Regions from separate parts of the Paenibacillus sp. FSL H8-0332 genome, predicted to be linked through region 3. Evidence: riboswitches for the same ligand, from Rfam matches in the RefSeq annotation. Region 3 holds a riboswitch; each other region holds the start of a gene.
What was found. Region 3 has a riboswitch for cyclic di-GMP ahead of NST43_RS00360 (anti-repressor SinI family protein). Riboswitches for the same ligand answer to the same signal wherever they lie in the genome.
Positions count from the first base shown of each region.

Region 1: linked by a shared signal. The riboswitch ahead of NST43_RS01610 (transglutaminase-like domain-containing protein) and the one ahead of NST43_RS00360 (anti-repressor SinI family protein) in region 3 are both predicted to bind cyclic di-GMP.
Region 2: linked by a shared signal. The riboswitch ahead of NST43_RS29445 (flagellar assembly protein A) and the one ahead of NST43_RS00360 (anti-repressor SinI family protein) in region 3 are both predicted to bind cyclic di-GMP.

Region 1 covers NZ_CP150145.1:375,517-383,424, forward strand. The annotation lists gene NST43_RS01590 (glycosyltransferase family 39 protein) at 1-794, shown strand, start outside; gene NST43_RS01595 (glycosyltransferase family 2 protein) at 891-1,868, shown strand; gene NST43_RS01600 (GtrA family protein) at 1,858-2,262, shown strand; gene NST43_RS01605 (class D sortase) at 2,330-2,983, shown strand; cyclic di-GMP riboswitch class I at 3,109-3,190, shown strand; cyclic di-GMP riboswitch class I at 3,264-3,344, shown strand; gene NST43_RS01610 (transglutaminase-like domain-containing protein) at 3,358-4,167, shown strand; rRNA gene NST43_RS01615 (16S ribosomal RNA) at 4,533-6,091, shown strand; rRNA gene NST43_RS01620 (23S ribosomal RNA) at 6,361-7,908, shown strand, end outside.
Region 2 covers NZ_CP150145.1:6,765,639-6,773,546, forward strand. The annotation lists gene NST43_RS29430 (ABC transporter substrate-binding protein) at 1-852, opposite strand, end outside; gene NST43_RS29435 (isochorismatase family cysteine hydrolase) at 878-1,561, opposite strand; gene NST43_RS29440 (hypothetical protein) at 1,716-1,850, opposite strand; cyclic di-GMP riboswitch class I at 2,079-2,171, shown strand; gene NST43_RS29445 (flagellar assembly protein A) at 2,247-3,896, shown strand; gene NST43_RS29450 (aldo/keto reductase) at 3,927-4,901, shown strand; gene hcp (hydroxylamine reductase) at 4,991-6,643, opposite strand; gene NST43_RS29460 (Crp/Fnr family transcriptional regulator) at 6,775-7,479, shown strand; gene NST43_RS29465 (aldehyde dehydrogenase) at 7,510-7,908, shown strand, end outside.
Region 3 covers NZ_CP150145.1:83,177-91,084, reverse strand. The annotation lists gene NST43_RS00385 (hypothetical protein) at 328-1,650, shown strand; gene NST43_RS00380 (signal peptidase I) at 1,652-2,254, shown strand; gene NST43_RS00375 (TasA family protein) at 2,354-2,950, shown strand; gene NST43_RS00370 (TasA family protein) at 2,990-3,580, shown strand; gene NST43_RS00365 (helix-turn-helix transcriptional regulator) at 3,841-4,173, shown strand; gene NST43_RS00360 (anti-repressor SinI family protein) at 4,319-4,462, opposite strand; cyclic di-GMP riboswitch class I at 4,497-4,600, opposite strand; gene NST43_RS00355 (2-oxoglutarate dehydrogenase E1 component) at 5,319-7,908, shown strand, end outside.

The DNA of each region.
Region 1 (7,908 bases), 290 kb from region 3:
TTGCCATTATGCTGGCACTGGTGCTGTTTGAACGCTATAGGGAATACAAGGCCGCCGGACGCCTGCTGGCTGAAGGCAAGCTAACCGGACAGGACCTCAAAGCCGCCTGCAGGACGGCAGATCAGTCCTTCTGGAAGAATACCGTGATCACCCTGGCCAGCTGTATAGGATTCTTCATTGTTATTCCGGGGATCGTATATAGTCTGTCCTTCATTCCCTCACTGTCTGCGTCGGCAGAGGGCTTCACCGTTAAGGGGCTGATTGATGCCCAGAAGAATATGTACAACTATCACAGCCAGCTTGTAGCTACACATCCATTCGCCTCCTCCTGGTGGGAGTGGCCGTTCATGAAGCGTCCCGTATGGTTCTTCAGCGGCGGCGAAGGCTTGCCGGCAGGCAAGGCGAGCAGCATAGTAACGATGGGGAATCCGCTGATCTGGTGGACAGGAATCTTCGCGATGCTGGCCGCCGTATGGTTCACCGTGAAGCGCCGGGACAAGAACCTGTACATGATCTGGATCGGCTTCTTCTCACAATATGTTCCATGGATGCTTGTGCCGCGTGAGACGTTCCTGTACCATTACTTTGCAATGGTGCCGTTTATGATTCTATCCATTGTATACATCCTGAAGCTGCTTGACGGCAGGTTCCAGGGTGCCAGATATTTGCGGTACGCCTATGTTGCGGCCGCCGCCATCCTGTTTGTAATGTTCTATCCGGTATTATCCGGCATGCAGGTGAACAGCAGTTATATCATTCATGTCCTTCGCTGGTTCCCTTCCTGGGTATTCTAGGAGGGGAGCCTCAGAAGCCGGATATATGTTCAAAGCTGATATTGATGAAGCGCATCAAGGAAGCTGTGGCTTACAACAAATTTAGGAGGAACCCTTGTGAAGGCCAGATATAGTGTAATTGTCCCCATGTACAATGAGGAGGAAGTCATTCAGATAACCTACGAGCGGCTCAAAAAAGTAATGGATGGTTGCGGGGATTCCTATGAGCTTGTGTTCGTCAATGACGGCAGCCGGGACCGTACGGCTGAGATTATGCGCGGAATCAGTAATACGGATGAGCATGTCAAGCTGATTGACTTCTCGCGTAACTTCGGCCACCAAGTGGCGATTACGGCGGGTATGGATTATGCTGAAGGTCAGGCTGTTGTGGTGATTGATGCGGATCTCCAGGACCCGCCTGAGGTCATCCTGGAGATGATCGCCAAGTGGAAGGAAGGCTATGAGGTAGTCTATGCCAAGCGGCTGAAGCGCCACGGGGAGACCTTCTTCAAGAAGGTGACAGCCAAAATCTTTTACCGTCTGCTAAGCAGCATGACCAGTGTAGAGATTCCTACGGATACCGGGGACTTCCGGCTCATCGACCGTAAGGTCTGCGATGTGCTGCGCGGCCTGAAGGAGAAGAACCGTTATGTGCGGGGGCTGGTGAGCTGGGTTGGCTTCCGGCAGACCATGGTGGAATATGTGCGGGAGGAACGCTTCGCCGGGGAGACGAAATATCCGCTCAAAAAAATGATCCGCTTCGCGCTCGACGGAATCACCTCCTTTTCGCACAAGCCGCTCAAAATCGCCTCCTATGTCGGCTTCTTCCTGTCCTTCTCCAGCTTCCTCTACCTGTTCCTGGTCTTATTCCAAAAGGTCTTCACCTCCTGGACCGTGCCGGGCTGGGCGTCCATTGTCGGGGTTAACCTGCTGTTTAACGGCATTGTGCTGATGCTGCTCGGTGTAATCGGGGAGTACATTGGACGGATCTATGATGAATCGAAGGACAGACCGCTCTATATCGTTAGCGAGACCAAAGGCTACCCGGATGCGGAGACCGAAGACACGCGGAAGGAAAGCGATTATGCAAGATAAGGCTTGGCGTGCAGGCATGATCCAGTTTCTGAAATTCAATGCAGTGGGCCTGCTTAACACGTTCATTGATTTCGCGGTATTTACCCTGCTGCATTCCCTGGGGATGCTTAACACCCCTGCACAGATAATTTCCTACAGCGCCGGGACGGCAAACAGCTTTTTCTGGAATAAAAAGGTGACCTTCAAGGGCCGGGACAGAGGCGGGAATGGCGGATTTGACCGGATGCAGCTAGTGAGATTTATTGTGCTGAATCTGCTGGTGCTGGGCATTTCGGTGCTGCTGATTCATCTGCTGACTGATCGCCTGGGAATCCAGGTGCTGATGGCCAAGGTGCTGGTTACCTTCATTACAGTGATCATTAATTTCTTTGGAAGCCGGAAGTGGGTATTCTAGAGGTACAGTACATCTTCCTCGTGTCCTGGGGGGTTAGCACTTATTCTATATTGCGGAGGCGATTGTCATGCGGAAGTTATCCTATTTGATTATACTTGCCGGGGTCCTGATTATGCTCTACCCCAAAGGAAGCGAATGGTACGAGGACCGTCAGCAGCAGAAGCTGCTGGAAGAGGCTGAACAGGCCTATAGTGAAATCGTTCCTTCGGCTACGGCTCCTGCCAGCCAGGATCTGAGCAAGCCCTATGCGGAAGTCACCCAACTGCTGGCGGAAGAGTCCGGTGCGGAAGAGCCGGTGCCCACTACAGCGCCCGAGATTGAAGTTGGAGGCAAGATCACCGCCATTATTGAAATCGACAAAATCGATCTGAAGCTGCCTGTACTGGAGGGCGCCACCAAAACTAATATGAAGCATGCCGCGGCGCATATGAAGGAGACAGCTCCGATTGGTGAGGTAGGCAACGCAGCGATTGCGGCACACCGGTCAAGAACGGCAGGACGGCTGTTCAACAGACTGGATGAGATCGGTAAAGGGGATACCATTACTGTTATTACAAGCGGCCAGGAATACAAGTATGTTGTATATGATGTATCTATTGTAGAGCCTACCGATATTTCGGTACTGAAGGGAAAGGATGATGATAAGATTCTGACCCTCATTACCTGCGATCCGCTTGTCAACCCGACCCACAGACTCATCATTCATGCGAAGTTAACCTGACTTGTCCAAGACAAGGCAATAAAAGTCGAAAAAACATAAAATTTTAGACTATTTTTGTGGAATCTAGCGATTTGGGTCTTGCTAATAGATAGAGATATGGTAAGATATAACTATGAAAGCTAATACACGATAAACGGCAAACCTATCGAAAGGTAGGGACGCAAAGCTACAGGGCCTTCCCGTCATGGATGGCAGCCAGCTACCGAATGAAGAGGCTTTTTTTGTTTGTTTTAATTCTGAATCTGTAATTATATGGTAGTAGATTGGACAGATAAAGCTTATACGATAACGGCAAACCTATCGAAAGGTAGGGACGCAAAGCTAAAGGGCCTTCCCGTAAGGATGGCAGCCAGCTACCGAAAGGGGTTTTATCCATGAAAAAGTTATATTTAATGTTGATTACACTTTTTGTGATTGTCACTTCCGTGCAGACAGGCACTGCTCAAGCAGCTAATGCAGATTCAAGCTGGTTAAATGTTGGACAACTTGATCAAGGGGTTATCGGGGTTTCGTACGATGTTCCTAAGGACAAGAAGATGAAGCTCATGATTACCAAAGACAATAACAGCTATACTTACAACTTATACACTTCCAAACCAACCGAGACGTTCCCGCTGCAACAAGGAAATGGCTCTTATAAGGTCTCCGTTCTTGAGAATACTACCGGCAACAAATACAAAGTACTATCTTCCGAGACTGTATCTCTCTCAATGAGTAATGTGAATGCCGTATATTTGAGCTCTGTACAGAATGTGAAATGGAGTTCTTCCGATAAATCCGTTCAAAAGGCAGCCCAGCTTACAAAGGGTCTGACCACAGATGCAGACAAAGTTAAGGCCATCTACAATTACATCGTAGCTAACGTGAAATATGACTACTCTCTGGCTAACAGCGTAAGCACAGATTATATTCCGAACAACGATAACACACTGGCTACCAACAAAGGTATCTGCTACGATTACGCATCCTTGTTCGCTACTATGCTCCGCAGTGAAGGCATTCCTACCAAATTGGTTATGGGGAATACAAGCTATGTAACTTCATACCATGCCTGGAACGAAGTGTTCATGAACGGCAAATGGGTAACGATTGATACTACAGTGGATGCAGGTCTGGGTAAGAACACCGCGTCAACAGAACTGATCAAAGCAGCAAGCAAATATACTGCAGCGAAATTCTACTAAGAATAGCTGTGAACTATAGCATTTCCTGAGAATAACCCGCTTAAACATTAAGCGGGTTATTTTTATTTATAGAAAGGTTGCTTTTTAATAGAGGGATAGGTTATTATAAATAAGCGTTGTTGGAACGGCAAAGGAAATGAGAGATTACTTAAAAAAGTGATTTCAAAATAAAGCTTGCATTGTTCAAACGAACGTGATATATTATAAGAGTTGCTGGTGACGAAGTGATCGGCGCTGACAACGAGCTTGATCTTTGAAAACTGAACAACGAGTGAGTATCGGAAATCGCTTCGGCGAGATCCAAAAATGAGAATGAAAATTCTCGTCAGATGTTTCAAAATGAGCAATCGCTCTTTCTAAATACCAATTTGGAGAGTTTGATCCTGGCTCAGGACGAACGCTGGCGGCATGCCTAATACATGCAAGTCGAGCGGAGTTATGATGGAGCTTGCTCCTGATTAACTTAGCGGCGGACGGGTGAGTAACACGTAGGCAACCTGCCCTCAAGACTGGGATAACTACCGGAAACGGTAGCTAATACCGGATAATTTCTTTCCTCTCCTGAAGAGAGAATGAAAGGCGGAGCAATCTGCTACTTGGGGATGGGCCTGCGGCGCATTAGCTAGTTGGTGGGGTAACGGCTCACCAAGGCGACGATGCGTAGCCGACCTGAGAGGGTGAACGGCCACACTGGGACTGAGACACGGCCCAGACTCCTACGGGAGGCAGCAGTAGGGAATCTTCCGCAATGGGCGCAAGCCTGACGGAGCAATGCCGCGTGAGTGATGAAGGTTTTCGGATCGTAAAGCTCTGTTGCCAGGGAAGAACGTCCGGTAGAGTAACTGCTATCGGAGTGACGGTACCTGAGAAGAAAGCCCCGGCTAACTACGTGCCAGCAGCCGCGGTAATACGTAGGGGGCAAGCGTTGTCCGGAATTATTGGGCGTAAAGCGCGCGCAGGCGGTCATTTAAGTCTGGTGTTTAAACCTTGGGCTCAACCTGAGGTCGCACTGGAAACTGGGTGACTTGAGTACAGAAGAGGAAAGTGGAATTCCACGTGTAGCGGTGAAATGCGTAGATATGTGGAGGAACACCAGTGGCGAAGGCGACTTTCTGGGCTGTAACTGACGCTGAGGCGCGAAAGCGTGGGGAGCAAACAGGATTAGATACCCTGGTAGTCCACGCCGTAAACGATGAGTGCTAGGTGTTAGGGGTTTCGATACCCTTGGTGCCGAAGTTAACACAGTAAGCACTCCGCCTGGGGAGTACGGTCGCAAGACTGAAACTCAAAGGAATTGACGGGGACCCGCACAAGCAGTGGAGTATGTGGTTTAATTCGAAGCAACGCGAAGAACCTTACCAGGTCTTGACATCCAACTAACGAAGCAGAGATGCATCAGGTGCCCTTCGGGGAAAGTTGAGACAGGTGGTGCATGGTTGTCGTCAGCTCGTGTCGTGAGATGTTGGGTTAAGTCCCGCAACGAGCGCAACCCTTGACTTTAGTTGCCAGCAGGTTGAGCTGGGCACTCTAGAGTGACTGCCGGTGACAAACCGGAGGAAGGTGGGGATGACGTCAAATCATCATGCCCCTTATGACCTGGGCTACACACGTACTACAATGGCCGGTACAACGGGAAGCGAAGCCGCGAGGTGGAGCCAATCCCAGCAAAGCCGGTCTCAGTTCGGATTGCAGGCTGCAACTCGCCTGCATGAAGTCGGAATTGCTAGTAATCGCGGATCAGCATGCCGCGGTGAATACGTTCCCGGGTCTTGTACACACCGCCCGTCACACCACGAGAGTTTACAACACCCGAAGTCGGTGGGGTAACCCGCAAGGGAGCCAGCCGCCGAAGGTGGGGTAGATGATTGGGGTGAAGTCGTAACAAGGTAGCCGTATCGGAAGGTGCGGCTGGATCACCTCCTTTCTATGGAGAATCGTTTCCTGCAACGGAAACATTCAAATCGGAAGCTAAAGCTTCCACAATAGAACCCTTGGGTTCGAATACTCACTCGTTGGTCAGTTTTGAGAGTTTAAGCTCTCATCTTTAACTTTGATCCTTGAAAACTGGATACCGAAATGAATTTGCGTTTTAGAACATTCCTTTAAGCTGAACTTGTGTAAACAAGTTTCAATATTTTAGTGATGCTAAGCGAAGGTTTTCGATTGTGCAAACAAGCGAAACGCCGGAGCATTGGTTAAGCTACTAAGAGCACACGGAGGATGCCTAGGCGCCAGGAGCCGACGAAGGACGTGGCGAACAACGAAACTGCCTCGGGGAGCTGTAAGCAAGCTTTGATCCGGGGGTGTCCGAATGGGGAAACCCAGCTGTGGTAATTCGCAGTTACTCATTTCTGAATACATAGGAAATGCAGAGGCAGACCAGGGGAACTGAAACATCTAAGTACCCTGAGGAAGAGAAAACAATAGTGATTCCGTCAGTAGCGGCGAGCGAACGCGGAACAGCCTAAACCAAGGGGCTTGCCTCTTGGGGTTGTGGGACGTCTCACATGGAGTTACAAAGGAAGATGGTAGGCGAAGAGGTCTGGAAAGGCCCGCGATAGAGGTAAAAGCCCTGTAGCCTAAACTGTGTTCTCTCCGAGACGGATCCCGAGTAGTGCGGGGCACGTGAAACCCCGTATGAATCCAGCAGGACCATCTGCTAAGGCTAAATACTACCTGGCGACCGATAGTGAAACAGTACCGTGAGGGAAAGGTGAAAAGCACCCCGGAAGGGGAGTGAAATAGAACCTGAAACCGTGTGCTTACAAAAAGTCAGAGCCCTTTCTATGGGTGATGGCGTGCCTTTTGTAGAATGAACCGGCGAGTTACGTTTAACATGCAAGGTTAAGGTGAGAAGCCGGAGCCGCAGCGAAAGCGAGTCTGAATAGGGCGAATGAGTATGTGGACGTAGACCCGAAACCGTGTGATCTACCCCTGTCCAGGGTGAAGGTGCGGTAACACGCACTGGAGGCCCGAACCCACGCATGTTGAAAAATGCGGGGATGAGGTGGGGGTAGCGGAGAAATTCCAATCGAACTCGGAGATAGCTGGTTCTCCCCGAAATAGCTTTAGGGCTAGCCTCGGTGAATGGAGTCGTGGAGGTAGAGCACTGATTGGGTGCGGGGCCCGCAAGGGTTACCAAGCTCAGTCAAACTCCGAATGCCATGTACTTCTTGCCGGGAGTCAGACAGTGAGTGCTAAGATCCATTGTCAAAAGGGAAACAGCCCAGACCATCAGCTAAGGTCCCCAAGTGTGTGTTAAGTGGGAAAGGATGTGGAGTTGCACAGACAACCAGGATGTTGGCTTAGAAGCAGCCACCATTGAAAGAGTGCGTAATAGCTCACTGGTCGAGTGACTCTGCGCCGAAAATGTAACGGGGCTAAACACACCACCGAAGCTATGGCTAGATGCTTTGCATCTGGGGTAGGGGAGCGTTGTATGTAGGTTGAAGGTGTACCGTAAGGAGCGCTGGACAGCATACAAGTGAGAATGCCGGTATGAGTAACGAAAAGATCAGTGAGAATCTGATCCGCCGAAAGCCCAAGGTTTCCTGAGGAAGGCTCGTCCGCTCAGGGTAAGTCGGGACCTAAGGCGAGGCCGAAAGGCGTAGTCGAAGGACAACAGTTTGAAATTACTGTACCACCGTAATCCGCTATGAGCGATGGGGTGACGCAGGAGGGTAGTGACGCGGACTGATGGATATGTCCGTCTAAGCAGTGAGGCTGGTGTGTAGGCAAATC
Region 2 (7,908 bases), 860 kb from region 3:
ATTGACCTCATGCTTCAGATCCAGCTTCTCGCCATATTTCAGACCGAATTCCGCCGCCTCCTCCGGATGCTTGACCGCATAATCCCAGCCCTGCATAGACGCCTGCACGAAGCTTGCGACCATCTCCGGGTCCTTCTTGATGACAGACTCCGTAGTGAACAAGGTATCGGCATAGAAATTGATGCCATAGTCGTTCGGGTCGATAATATTCACTTCCTTGCCCTGCTCCTCTACAGCCAGAACTTCATTAATAACATATCCGGGCCAGGCCTTAACCTGACCGGTTAACAGCGGACTCAGATCATATTTGACCGGCATTTCTTCGATTTGCGAAGGGTCGATGCCCGCGCTTTTCTCCATGGCACGGAAGGTCAGCTCTTCGTTGCCGCCCAGCTTAATGCCCACCTTTTGCCCGACAAGATCCTCCATCGTCTTAATCCCGGACTCTTTGAGCGTGAACATGACGAACGGGGTTTTGCGGTAGATCGCGGACAACGCTTTGACCGGGACGCCTTTCTCTCTGGCGATAACGACCTGGTCAGCACCGGTAACTCCGAACTCCTCACTGCCGGAAGCTACCATCTGCACAGCCGGGAAATCCGAGCCCCCCGGACGGATCTCAACATCCAGCCCCGCTTCTTTATAGAAGCCTTTTTCCACTGCGGTATAAAAGCCGGCAAACTGCGCCTGGTGAATCCACTTCAGCCGGAGCACCACCTTTTTCAGCTCGCCCGAGCCTTCCGCTCCCTGGCCTTCGGCCTTCCCGGCTTCCGTATGGTTACCGCAGGCAGTCAGGAGCAGCATTAGCGAGGTTAACAGCATCAGCGCTTTCGTTCTGGACTTGTTCCACATGGTTATTCCCCCGTTTATGAATGATTTAGTATTGCTCCAGCGCACGCAGCACCGCTTGTGAATCACTTACACTGCCGAACACCCCGCCCTGCATTTGAACCATACTCAGCGCCGCCAGGTGATTCGCTTCATCCGTTGCTCCCGTGCAATCCGCAAGGATCAGACACTCGTACCCGCGGTCATTGGCCTCCCGCATCGTGGTGTGTACACAGACATCGGTAGTAATACCGGTCAGAATCAGATGGGTAATTCCTTTATTCTTCAGGATCAGGTCCAGGTCCGTTGCATAAAAGCTGCCTTTGCCCGGCTTGTCTATAATGTACTCTCCGTGGGCAGGCGCCAGCTCCTCAATGATCTGCCAGCCGCGCTCCCCCCGCACGAGGATTCGTCCCGCCGGTCCTTCGGAGCCGATCTCGGCCCCGATCTGGCGGCTGCGCCACCTTTTGTTCGCCGGCAGATCCGACAGATCCGGCTTATGCCCCTCGCGGGTATGGATCACGGTGAACCCTTCGATGTCCCGGATACGTGCCAGCAGCCGCTGAATGGGCTGAATCGCTCTTGCCGTTAATGAGAGGTCATAACCCATTCTCTCGACGTAACCGCCCTTGCCGCAAAAATCCGTCTGCATGTCGATAATCATCAGCGCTGTCTTCGCCGGGTCAACTGCCCCGTCATAAGGCCAGATGTAAGGTGTTGCTGCAATCTGCATGATTTATGCTCCTCTCCTGATGTCGCTATCTCCATTAATGTTATTTTAGTTAACATTAATTCGCGTTTCCTTGGTATGAGTTAGATTATATTACAATGAATTTGGGATGTCTTCGGTTTTATTACGAAATAATATACTGAATGTTTGTGTTTATTTACATATCTAACATATACATTACACAAAAACACAAAGCTTGGTCGTCGCTGCCGTGAACATTTGGCCGTCCGCTGCTTTTTTCTTTTTCCACCTGCCGGGCGCAGAGGACAGTTCCCCCTTTTCTTGTTCTCATGGCTTCCATAAGATGTAAGCGCTGGGAAACCAGTTTTTTTGTCGAAATAGAGCTGCATATTTCGAGTTTTTTGATAAATAGGCATAATATAGTTGAAAAATAGCTCTTTAAGTACTAGAATTAAGCTTGTTTGCAGAAGTTAATGCCACGCAAGAACTATTTATGACTCTTTTTGTCGATTACAGTCGACTACAAATAACCACCTCTACAGGATGTATATCATTGATCTATTTCTAAAGGCAAACTTCCCGAAAGGGCAGGACGCAAAGCCATGGGCCTAAGAACGCCAAATCCCGCGTTTAAGGTCGCCAGGCTGCCAATAGAGACCACTTAAGCCGGCTGTTCACGGGAAGTCCTCCCGGGCTTGATGATGTTCTTTTTCTGTACGAATTGCCATTGATCATACGAAAAAGTGAGGTTACAACCATGCCGCAGCATTATATCGAACCAAGCCGATATGAATTCGTAGAGTCCCTGATGCTCGAACGTAAAGGGCTCCTGGATTCATTCTCTGTGGAGGGCCGAGCTTCTGACGGGACACATGGAGATAAGAATGGAATTATCCTCGTGCAGGACAACCAGATATTCATTACGCCTCCGCTGCCCGGAGGCGCTCCCGCCCGGATTTCTGCGATCCACCCTGTTGTCCTGAAGATCAACTGGAAGACCGTTACAGAACCAACCGAGGTGACGAAGGCGGATTATATCACCTGGGAGATCTGCGAGAAGCCGCAATACGAAATTACCGTATCGCCTGACAAGCTCAAGGTCCACTTCACTCTATACCGTGCAGAGAAGTACGCCTGGAATCTGGTCAACTGTCCCGCTGCTTTCGAGGCGGTCGTCCGTGCCCAGCCCAACCCGGCGATGCTGCTGTCCACGCTCACTATAGAACAGATTATCGCCTCACTGGACAACCGTTTTATTCTGCGCAACCTGAACATTCCCGCCCTGTACGCGGAGCTGGAGAACCCTACATATCTTCCCGTATGCATCGCTGAAGGAAGAGCCCCGCTGCCCGGCAAGGAAGCACGGCTGGAATTCCTGCTGCCTGAGCATACACTAGAGGGGAACCGGATGTTTCAGGGACAGGGAGCCCCGGATCAGAAGCCTGCGGAACCCTTGGAGTATCTCCGTTTCCCGGGAGCCCCCTTTACCTTCGCAGGCGAAGTCTTCGCCCGCAAACTGCCGCCGGAAGAGGGCATTCCCGGCTTCGACACAGACGGCAGAGTCCTGCCCCCTCCCCCGCCGCAGGATATCTACTTCGCTGCCGGTAACCATGCCAAGCTCCTCCCCTGTGGTAATATCGTGGCCCGGCATACCGGCAGACCCCGCATCTGCGGAGGAAACGGCAGCGTCCGGATATGTGATTTCCCTCCGGTCCGTCTGCTGACCAGGGAGACGGCGGATACTGCGGGCGATGTTATGTTTGCAGGCGACGTCATTGTACCGGGAGATCTGGAAGGACCTGTACGTATCGAAGCCCTGGGTAATGTGTACGTCTATGGAGATATACGCCAATCCACAATTATAGCTACCGGCAGTATTTATGTTAGCGGCCAGGTCACCGGCAGCGGCCTGTACGCCGGACACGCGGGGGTACAGCAGCATCGTCTGCACAGCCTCGCAAGCCTGCTGCGGACTGAGGCGGACGGACTGCGTGAGGCAGCGCGCCAGCTGGCCAAGAACGTGGAATCCCGCCAGCAATCCGTGAAATACGGCCTGGTGGTCATGCTGCTGCTGGAGGGTAAATACAGCCACCTCGAAAGCCTGATCCGCGATCTCCAGGCTGCGCTGAGCCGTATGAACGGGGCGTTCGGCTCCGGCACGGACCAGCTCTGGCAGATGCTTGAGGTATTCGCCCATCCGGGACAATTCACCGGGTACATCACAGACAGTGTCCTAAGCCGCTTCTCCAGGCTGCTCCTCAAGCTGGGCGAGGAGATTGAGCTGCTCCAGGAGGAGCATGCGGTGATTAATCTTGCCCGGTCGCAGGAGAGCCGCCTGGAGTCTGGCGGCAAGCTGCTTGTGCGTGATTCCTGCTAAGACTACTACTATATAAGGAGAAGTGAGAGCGTGCGATATAACCGTCTGGGCAATAGCGGCCTGCAGGTATCTGCTCTGGGTCTTGGAACCAATTCATTCGGCAAACGCGCAGATCAGGAGACCTCGGTCCGCATTCTGCACACCGCTATGGATCAGGGCATCAATTTCATCGATACCGCCAATATCTATGCCGGCTCTGAATCGGAGCGGATCATCGGCCTTGCGCTTGAAGGCAGACGCCAGAGCGCAGTGCTGGCGACCAAAGCCGGATTGCCGAAGCATGAGGGACCCGGCGGCAGCGGCTCTTCGCGCCATCATCTGATGCAGGAGCTGGAGGGCAGCCTGCGCCGCCTGAAGACAGACTATGTGGATCTGTATCAGATCCACACCTTCGACCCCTACACACCGCTGGAGGAAACACTGCGCACGCTGGATGATCTGATCTCCGCAGGCAAGGTGCGGTATATCGGAGCCTCCAATTATGCCGCCTGGGAGCTGATGAAAGCGCTCGGGATCAGTGAAGCCCGTAACTGGGCGAAATACATCTCCATCCAGTGCAGCTATTCGCTGGCTGACCGCACGCCCGAAGCCGAGCTGCTTCCGCTCTGCCTGGATCAGGGCCTGGGCATCATCCCGTACTTCCCTCTGGCGGGCGGCATCCTTACCGGCAAATATGCCGGAAGCAGCCGCGCCCCTGCCGGCTCCAGAGCAGAGACTGATCCGAACTTCCGCCGCTTCCTTACCCCGGAGCGCATCTCGCTCGGGGAGCAGGTTCAGGCCATTGCGGAGGGGCAGGGCACCTCACCTGCGGCTCTATCCCTGGCCTGGCTGATGAACCGGCCCGCCGTCTCCACGGTGATTGTCGGCGCGACTACAGTAGAGCAGGTAGAGCATAATCTGCAGAGTCTCTCTGCTTCGCCGGATGCGGGGATACTTGAGCAGCTCGACCAGGCCAGCGCCGCCTTCCGCACCGGCGAGCCGTTTGCGGTCTACCGGCTGCCGTAAGCGCTGACGTTCATATCCATATACAAACAAAGCGAGCCCCCGTATACGGAGACTCGCTTTTGTGTATTTTGGCTAATGATGAATTTGTATTATACCGCAGCGATGAACCGTTCCATGTCTTCCTGTACGGTAGTAATACCGCCGATGCCGAAGGTATCTACCAGAACCTTGGCTACATTAGGCGACAGGAAGGCCGGAAGTGTAGGGCCCAGGTGAATGTTCTTCACGCCCAGATGCAGCAGCGCCAGCAGTACAATCACCGCTTTTTGCTCATACCAGGCAATGTTATAGGAGATCGGAAGATCGTTGATATCCGCAAGACCGAAGACTTCCTTCAGCTTAAGCGCTATAACCACAAGAGAATAGGAGTCATTGCACTGGCCGGCATCAAGCACGCGGGGAATTCCGCCGATATCGCCAAGCGCCAGCTTGTTATATTTGTATTTGGCACAGCCTGCGGTCAGGATCACCGTGTCACTCGGCAGCTCTGCCGCGAAGTCGGTGTAATAATTCCGGCTCTTCATCCGTCCGTCGCAGCCGGCCATGACGAAGAATTGCTTGATGGCGCCGCTCTCTACTGCTCCAACCACCTGATCCGCCAAATTCATTACAGCCGCATGGGCGAAGCCGCCGATGATCTCGCCTGTCTCAATCTCCACTGGAGCGCTGCAGCTCTTAGCCTGCTCGATCAGAGCTGAGAAATTCTTCTCTCCGTCCGCGCCTGCCGCGATATGCTGAATTCCCGGATAACCGGTATTGCCGGTAGTGTACAGCCGGTCCTTGTAGCTGTCCTTCGGCGGCACGATGCAGTTCGTGGTCATCAGAATCGGACCGTTGAAGCTGGCAAACTCCTCATTCTGCTTCCACCATGCATTGCCGTAGTTGCCTACGAAGTGGCTATACTTTTTGAAGGCCGGATAGTAGTGGGCCGGCAGCATCTCACTGTGCGTATACACATCTACTCCGGTACCCTCGGTCTGCTTCAGCAGCGCCTCCATGTCCTTGAGGTCATGACCGCTGATCAGAATACCAGGGTTCGTGCCTACTCCAATATTGACTTTGGTGATCTCCGGATTACCGTAGGCTGCGGTGTTAGCGCGGTCCAGCAGCGCCATCACATCCACGCCGAACTTGCCGCATTCCAGCACCAGAGCCGTCAGCTCACCGCCGCTCAGATTGTTATCCAGCGCAGCTGCCAAGCCTTTTTCCATAAAAGCATGTGCTCCTGCTTCGTAGAAGCCCAGTACCGCGGCATGCTCCATGTAGGCAGCCATTCCCTTCAGGCCATAGGTCAGCAGCTCGCGCAAGGAGCGGATATCCTCATGCTCCGTAGCAAGCACCCCCACCGTGGCCGCCTTGTCCATCAGCTCTTCATCCGTCACTGCATTCCAGATCGCCGCGTCATGCTCCGACAAATAGGCCATCACTCCGGCATCAGCCACTCTGCTGCGCCACAGATCCCGCAGGGCCAGCCCTTCCCGGATCTTCGCAGTAAAGTATTCCGGCACAAAGTTGGCATTGGTAATCGTAGCGAACAAGCTCTCTATGATAAATTTCTCCGACACCGCATCAGTAATCCCCAGCTCACGCCCGCTGCGCGCGAAGATGGCAATACCCTTAAGTGTATACACCAACAGATCCTGCAGATTCGCTACCTCACTGGTCTTGCCGCACACCCCCTGAATCGTACAACCCGTCCCCTTAGCTGCCTCCTGACACTGGAAACAAAACATTTCGCTCATTACCTGATCACTCCTTATCATTAATGGAATCGCTCTGTGCCTCGCCTTTACAGTTACCAATAATTGTAGTAGACTTTCGTCTATCAATCGGTAACGAATGTTACCAATCACTACACATCGGGAGGAAAAGTATGAGACCGGAGCCTGCTTCGCTGCAAGCCTGCCTGCTATTTCGCGGAAAATCCGCAGATGAGATCGAACAGCTGCTGCATACATTGGCTTACGCGGTCAGCTCCTACCATAAGAATGCGATTATTCTGGCAGAGGGTGATCGGGCAGAACGGCTTGGAATTCTGCTCTCCGGCCGCATCGAGGTGCAGAAGACACACCCCACCGGCAGCAGTGTGACCATCGCACATCTGAAGGAAGGCCAGACCATCGGGGAAGCCGTATTGTTCCGCAGGAATAACACCGTGCCCGCTACGGTTACAGCCACAGGCCCCTGCAAGGTAATGTTCATCAGCAAGCAGGAGCTGCTGAGATTATTCGCGGCCGACACCGATATCCTCACCCGCTTCATCGAGAATCTGTCCGAACGGCTGGTGCTCGTGAACCGGAAGATTGAGAACCTGTCTGCCGGGCCGCTGCGCCGCCGTATCGTAGACTTCCTGCTGGAGCAGGGAGAGCAGCAGGAATCCGATATCCTGAAGCTCCCGTTCAGCCGGAAGGAATGGGCCGAGCATATGAATACCGCCCGCCCTTCCTTGTCGCGGGAGCTGGGCTTCCTGCGCGATCAGGGCTGGATCGAATTCAAGGGCAATGAAATCACCCTGCTGAACCGGAGCCGGATGCAGGATTACATCCAGACTCTGCCCTCTTCGGCAGGCAACTTATAGAGACCGCAAATGACCAAGGAGGGTACAAGCATGTCACCGTTCACTGCACAACAGATCGACCAGCTGCTGGCTGAGCACAGACAATGGTTCGCCAGCGGAGTCACGAGAACCCCCGGCTTCCGGCTGGAGCAGCTTCAGAAGCTGAAGGAGGCCATCTCACGCAATGAAGCCCGGATTATTACAGCACTGAACCAGGATCTGCACAAAAGCGAGTTCGAGGCTTATGCGACAGAAATCGGATTCACGCTGGACAGCATCGGCTATATGATGAAACATCTAAGGCGCTGGATGAAGCCGGTCAGGGTAGGTTCCCCGCTGCATCTGTTCCCGGCCAGGAGCAGAATTATCGCCGAGCCTTATGGGACGGTGCTAATTATCGGGCCGTTCAACTACCCGTTCCAGCTGCTGATTGAACCGCTGATCGGCGCC
Region 3 (7,908 bases):
GCACTATTGCCCCTCATTTCCACCACTCGCCCACTATCAGCGAATAACTCTATGCACTTTACCTCCCCCTAGTCTCCCCCTCACCTTTCTCCGCTCCTCCCAGCCACGCCCGCCGACTGTTCTCTATAAAGAACATTTGTGAAAAACAGCGATAACCGCAGTTACAGAGAGATATCCCACTCAATTCGTACTTTATTGCGAACATTTCGCTGAAATTAACATTTTTCTTTTCCAAGCGGCGCAGTGTATGATTTGCTTACGAAAACGTTCTTTATAAAGAACGAATATAACGAATAACTCATTAGCAAGTTGAGAGGGGGCTTAGCTATGTACCCCAGATCTGCCAAGCGGCGCAAACGAAAAGCCAGGAAGCTCGGCCTGCGGATTCTGCAATCAGGTATGGCAGTATCCGTGCTTCTGATGTACACCTCGGGCCAGATCGGCAGTACCTATGGAGAGTTCAAAACCTCCCAGGAACAGATCAGCTCCATCGGACTGTGCTCGGTATTCCCGGGTCAGATTGAACAGCTGCTATCGGAATTCAGCGGGCACCTAAGCACCCTCATGGAGCTGAAATCCTCCCTTGGCAGCCATAGCATCAGTGGAGTGTACAACACTTCTGTCGCTACCGGAGAGCTATCGCTTACGGAGCTGGATCAGGCGGCTGGCGAACTCTCGGCTGAGCTCACTCAAGCTGGCAGCGAGATCGACCTATTGGAGAAGCAACTGAGCTTCAATGGGACGGTCTGGCAACAAATCTTGCAGGAAATTGGCCATGCAGCGGCCATTCTGCACAAGCTCGGAGGATATATGGTGAATCTCGACCCTAACTGTCTGGAAATCCGTGACGCACAGTTCTTCGACCAGCTTCAGGAGAGTCTTCATCAAAGCGGGATTCTATCGGAATCGCTGGCAGAGACGTTAAGCGGAATTATGCATTACCTTGGCACGATCCATGATATCGGCGGATCATTGCCCACCGGCAATCCGGACCGCGTCTTGCTCCGGCAGGATGACTACAGCTTCCCTGCTGAGGAGCCTATCCTCTCGTTCGTAACCAGCGCCTATCAGGCAGATTCGCAGGTATCCCCCGCGCTGCTGAACACGTATGAGCAGATGAATAGCGAATTAACGGCGTCCAAGGATACCCTGTCCTCCACCATCCACACCTTGCAGGAACGGCTGGCAGAGATCGCTGAAGCCAAGACGGCCCTTGAGGACAAAGCGAAGGCACAGCAAGAGGAAGAGGAACGCCTGGCGCTTGAAAAGGCCGATAAATCCAGAGCGGAGGAAGCCGAACGGCTCGCCTTAGAGAAGCAGAAGGCTGCTGACGAAGCGCTGAAGCTGAAGCTGGAGCATGAACAAGCCCAGAACCAGCCGGCCGCAACCAGTCTTCCTGACAAAAGCCAGCCGGGAGAGCAGCCCGCTCCCACAGCTCCTGTACAGGACAATCCAGTCCCCACAGCTTCAGCAGCAGAGGTTATTGCTCCCACTGCCACTCCGGCGCCTGAGATTCTTTTACCGGAAGCGACTCCAGATCATGAACCCGGCAGCGAAATTCCAATTCCGGGCACTGTGATGGACGGCGGGCAGCCTGCTCCTACAGCTACACCGGCTCCACAATCTGAACCCAGCAAAGGTGGCGAATAAGATGCGCATCCGAAAAATAGTCAATACGATAATTTCCACTCTGATTCTTATAGTGTTCCTGGTGCTAATCACAGCCGTTGTCATCTCCAAAGCCTCCGGCGGCGAGCCCTCCTTCTTCGGCTACCAGATCAAGACGGTATTATCCGGCTCCATGGAGCCCGGCATTCAGACCGGTTCCATTGTGGCCATTAAGCCGGGCGGGGACATGAGCCGGTTCCAGAAGGGCGATGTGATCACTTTTTTGAATCCCGATAACATTCTGATCACCCACCGCGTGGTCGCTGCCGAGCTGAACAGTGCTCTGGGGGAAGCCAGCTACACCACCAAGGGCGACAATAATGATTCAGCCGACACCGCCGCCGTCAGCTCCACGAATGTGGTAGGTGAGTATACCGGCGTGACCGTCCCCTATGTGGGCTATGCCATGAGCTTCGCAGTCTCCAAAGCCGGAAGCGTAGTGCTGATGATTATTCCCGGACTGCTTCTGCTCCTCTACGCGCTGTATTCTTCATGGAAGGCCGTTGCGGCACTGGAAAAGAAGAACGTCTCGTCTTCCGCAACCGGCGGCGGCGGGCCGGATACTTTGACTGACCTCATACAATGATCGATTGTCCTCTCCCGTTTACGAAACGCGGAGCCACAATACAGCTTGCCGGAAGCACCGGCTATGCACAAAGCAGACTCATAAGAGAGGGATGAACAAATGAACGTCAAAAAAACATTAGGTCTCGGCGTTGTATCGGCAGCATTAGGCTTGACCCTGGTCGGCGGAGGCACCTTCGCTTACTTCAGCAGCACTTCTACTTCCTCAGCTTCTTTTAACAACGGAACCTTATCACTTCAATCTGATCCCTCCGTCATTGTTAATCTCAGCAACCTCAAGCCGGGTGATACCGTCTTACGGGACTTCAAACTCAAAAATGACGGGACACTCAATATTCCCAAAGTGGTACTGCGCACCTCATCCGCCATTACAGACGCTCAGGGAGACAACGGCTCCCACAATTTCAAGGATGATATTATTGTGACCTTCCTCGTGAACAAGGATAAGAAAGAATCGCCGCTCCTGGTCATCTCGCTGGCCGATCTGGAGCAGGAGAGTCCCGATCTGGTGGCCCGGGGAATTGTCGGAGCGATCTTAGGCGGAGAGAAGTCCGGCATTAAAGCCGGTACCTCGGATAACCTGACCATCCAGTTTGCCTTCAAGGAGACCCTCCAGCCGCAGAACTATTATCAGGGCGATACGCTTGCACTGACGCTGAATTTCGAAGCCAACCAGGAAAAAGGCAGTCTCAAATAATTCCACAACAAATCAAACCATTCGAGGAGGAAATAAATCATGGGTATCAAAAAAACATTGGGTCTTGGCGTAGCATCGGCAGCACTGGGTTTGTCTTTAATCGGCGGGGGCACCTTCGCTTACTTCAGCTCCACAGCCACCAGCACGGCAACCTTCGCCGCAGGTACGCTGAAGCTCGGCTCTTCCTTCAATACTCCGGTAGCGCTGACGAATCTGAAGCCGGGAGACTACACCGTCCGCACCTTCACCTTGTCCAATGACGGCACACTGGATATCAAGCTCCTCAAGCTTGCCACCACTTACACCGTGACCGATGCCATGGGTGATAACGCGGGCCAGGATCTCGGAGACCACTTCAAGGTCAAGCTCCTAGATAGTACGTACACCGGCGGTTCACTAAGCGGTCATGTGCTGTCCGAGATCTCCCTGAAGGATCTGAAGAATACCCCCAGCTACGATCTCGTAGCAGCAGGCGTACTGCCAGGAGGGATTGCCGCCGCCGGGTCCAAGACCTTCAAGATCGCTTTCGAATTCGTAGACAACACGCTCGATCAGAACATTTTTCAGGGTGACGGCTTAGCTCTGAACTGGACCTTCGATGCACTTCAAGGACTGGGAGAAGCCAAGTAGGTCAGCAATCCATGAAGACGGCACATCCTTCCCCAACCGGGCCGGGTGTGCCTTTTCCTTTTCTCCCGGCTGCCGGGTTCAATGAATTTTGTCCGATTTGCGGATTTTTGTTATACTTACAAATGGAAACGGCTTTACTGTCCCTTTAAAGGGCGGTGCCGTTTCAGCGAGAAAGATAAGGAGAATGTATAGCGCGAAGCATATAAATTCTTATCTTTTACCAAAAAAGTACGGAGGGCGTTGTAATCGTGTCAGATACTATGGGAAGCCGCATCCACAAACTCCGGCTGGAGAAGGGCTATTCGTTATCCGAGCTTGCGGATAAGGCTGATGTGGCGAAATCATACCTCAGTAATGTGGAACGGAACATTCAATCCAACCCCTCCATTCAATTCATCGAAAAAATCGCTGACGCGCTTCAGGTATCCATTCATGCACTGCTGTATGGCGGGCTGGCAGAGACGGAAGAACAGGCTCTGGACGGGGAATGGTTCCGGCTGGTTCAGGAGGCCATGGCCTCCGGTATAAGCAAACGGGAATTCAAGGAGTTCCTCGATTACCAGAAATGGCGTATGGATCAAAAGGACAACTAGACGTAGTATTGTATGCCGCCGGGAAGACTTCACTTGGCAGGGAGGCCACCTTCGGCGAAGGCATCCTTTCAAAGGCATACAGAAAAGGCACAGCGTACCGGCCGCTGTGCCTTTTCTGTATGTATCCGAACAATGATGACCGCCCTTACATCGCCTGGAGTGCCTTTTCGCTTAGAAACCGGCGGATATCCTCTGCCGCGATCCCCGCCTGCTTGGCAGACATCAGCAAGTCTACCCATTCCAAATCCAGATCTACTGCCTGCAACTCGTTATTCCCCTGGTTGGACATATCCAAGAAATCTCCTCCTAGAATTTTCGCGTCCCCAGGCAGTCCGGCCATCATAGTAGTATTGCTACTTTGTAGTATTTCTACTTTAGATCCGAGACTTTGTGCCCCTGTCTTTCGGCAGGTTTACCTTTTACTGGACCCTTTCCATCATGAAAGGATCTGGCAAGAATCGATGAAACCGTTCTCCGCAATAACATTATACAAGATCATACGCGATTAGTGTGTCGTTTTCTGGAATTTTTTTATGTTAAAATGTGAGGAAACTTAGCTGAAATTGCCAGCAGCTTGTATAAATATTTCCAGTTCCAAGTTCAAACCCTATGTAATAGTTTAAATATACTAAAGGGAACTCTAACCGCCCCGGCTTACCGCTGCACGCACCATCGTATAGAGACAATTACCCATTTGTATATATAACGGAGAGTTATGTGAGTTTATATTTTGAAAGCACTAAAGAAATAACAAAAAGCAAAAGAAGCGGAGGGGAAATTTGGAACTGGAGGAGCGGCAGCGTCCGCCTTTGTATTTGGATTTCTACCGCGAAGAGCGGTTCAAATTAGGAAATTCAAATACAACAGCGGCCGGAGGTCCAAATGTTCACCGCAGCGACGGTCCAGCTTCGTTTCAATTCTTAAGTGCGTCCATATATAAATGAATTATTTCTATTTATGATAGTTCCGTATGAATACTGTAATGAATCATGCCAAATTGCGAACGGATTGACCGAAAGTATGAATTGATTACCCCGCCGGAAAGTAGCACAATAGGATGAGAATGAAACCGCAAACATTTGCAGCTCCGCCAAGTGGCACACTGGATGCCTCGCGTGGAGTTTATCCGTTAGGAGGACCTATTCATGGCAGTCAAAGAGCCCTATAACGACACAGTATGGAGCAAATACTACGGCCCCAACCTGGGCTACATCCAAGAAAGATATGAGCAATTTGTCAAGGACCCCTCTTCTGTTGAACAACATTACCGCGATCTCTTCACCGTATCCGGCCCCCCTCCACTGGCACCCGATGCCGAGAGGGCTCCAAGGCCTGCCGTATCCGCAGATGCGCAGTGGCTCAAAAAGGCCGTCAAGGCCTCGAAGCTGATCGCCAATATTCGTATATATGGCCATATGGCCGCAGACATTGACCCGCTGGAGCGCAGCACGAACCCGATGGCCAAATGGCTGGAGCTGGAGACCTACGAGCTTACCCGCGAGGATCTTAATGCACTGCCCGCTTCGCTGATCTGGGATAATGCCCCTGCGGATGTGCATACCGCGATGGATGCCGTCCACAGAATGCGCCAGGCCTATACCCAGACCATCGCCTATGAATTCGGGCATGTACATGATGAACGCGAGCTGCGCTGGCTCAACAGCCAGGCGGAATCCATGACCTCCCCTGCCCCGCTGAATAATACAGAGCGTAAAGAGCTGTTGAAGCGGCTGATCCAGGTGGAGCATTTCGAGACCTTCCTGCACAAGACCTTCGTCGGCCAGAAGCGCTTCAGCCTGGAGGGCAATGACGCCCTTGTGCCGATGCTGGATGAGATTGTCCGCGCCGCCGCGCATGATGGCGCAGAGCATATTCTGATGGGCATGGCCCACCGTGGAAGACTTAATGTGCTGGCTCATATTCTGGGCAAGCCTTATGATATTATTTTCTCGGAATTCCATCACTCGCCGAACAAAGAGCTGTTCCCTTCAGAAGGCTCCATGGGCGTGACCTACGGCTGGAGCGGTGATGTGAAGTATCATCTCGGGGCTGACCGTGCCGTCCGCGAAGGCGAGACCGTGCGCACCCGGATCACGCTTGCGAATAACCCGAGTCATCTAGAATTCGTCAATCCTGTAGTTGAGGGCTTCACACGTGCTGCACAGGAAGAGCGCAACGCTCCGGGAATGCCTAAGCTGAATACAAGCAAGGCCATGGCTGTGCTGATGCACGGCGATGCCGCCTTCCCTGGAGAGGGCATTGTCGCTGAGACGCTTAATATCGGCAAATTGCAGGGTTATCAGAATGGCGGTACCGTGCATATTATCGTCAATAACCGGATCGGCTTCACCACAGAGAGCGAAGATTCCCGCTCCACCCATTATGCCAGCGACTTGGCCAAAGGGTATGAGATCCCGGTCGTGCATGTCAATGCCGATGACCCTGAAGCTTGTATTGCCGCAGTCCGTCTGGCCTGCGCTTACCGCCATATGTTCAAGAAGGACTTCCTGATTGATCTGATCGGCTACCGCCGCCACGGGCATAATGAAATGGATGATCCCGAGACTACACAGCCGATTGTATACGGCAAGGTGCGGAACCACCCTACTGTATACCGCGCTTATGCAGAACGCCTGGAGCGCGAGAAGGTAATTACAGCCGATGATGTAACGAACATGATTGCCGAGGCGGAGAGTGTCCTTCAGCAGGCCTTCGATCAGATGAAGGAAGGCAAGCAGAAGAATGCGGAATCCAAAACCGCCGTCGCGCTGGATAACGACAGTCCCCAGAAGCGTCCGAATGCCTTCCCGCTGGCCGGTCTGCAGGAGATTAACCGCGAGCTGCTGCGCGTACCGGCCGGCTTCAAGGTCTATCCGAAGCTGGAACGGATATTGCAGCGCCGCAAGGATGCACTGAATGACGGAGAGCGGGTGGACTGGGCACTGGCAGAGACGCTTGCCTTCGCTACCATCCTGAAGGATGGCACGCCGATCCGCCTCAGCGGACAGGATTCACAGCGCGGCACCTTCGCCCACCGTCATCTGGTGCTGCATGACAGCGAGAACGGTGAACTCTATGCTCCGCTGCATCAGCTGAGTGATGCCGCCGCTTCATTCGGCGTCTACAACAGTCCGCTGTCCGAGGCCTCTGTCCTCGGCTTCGAATATGGTTATAATGTGTTCGCACCGGAGACCTTCGTCATCTGGGAGGCTCAATACGGCGACTTCGCCAATGCCGCTCAGGTCATTATTGACCAGTTCATTTCTGCCGGACGCGCCAAGTGGACACAGCGCAGCAACCTGACAATCCTGCTGCCTCACGGCTATGAAGGCCAAGGACCGGAGCACTCCAGCGGCAGAATGGAACGGTTCCTCCAGCTCTCCGCCGAGGAGAACTGGACTGTAGCCAACCTGACCAGTGCTGCGCAGTATTTCCATCTGCTCCGCCGTCAGGCCGCGCTCTGCGGACAACCGGATGCCCGGCCGCTGGTTATCATGGCGCCGAAGAGCCTGATCCGTAACACGCGCAGCACCTCAGCCGGAGCGGATCTCGCTTCGGGCATCTTCCAGCCGGTTCTTCCCGAGCCGCTGCTCGGCAGTAAGCCGGAAGCAGTGAAGCGCCTCGTGGTATGCAGCGGCAAGGTGGGCATCGATCTCCAGACGGAGCTGGAGGCCACACGCGGACAGGACTTCTCCTGGCTGCACATTTTGCGCATGGAACAGCTCTATCCGTTCC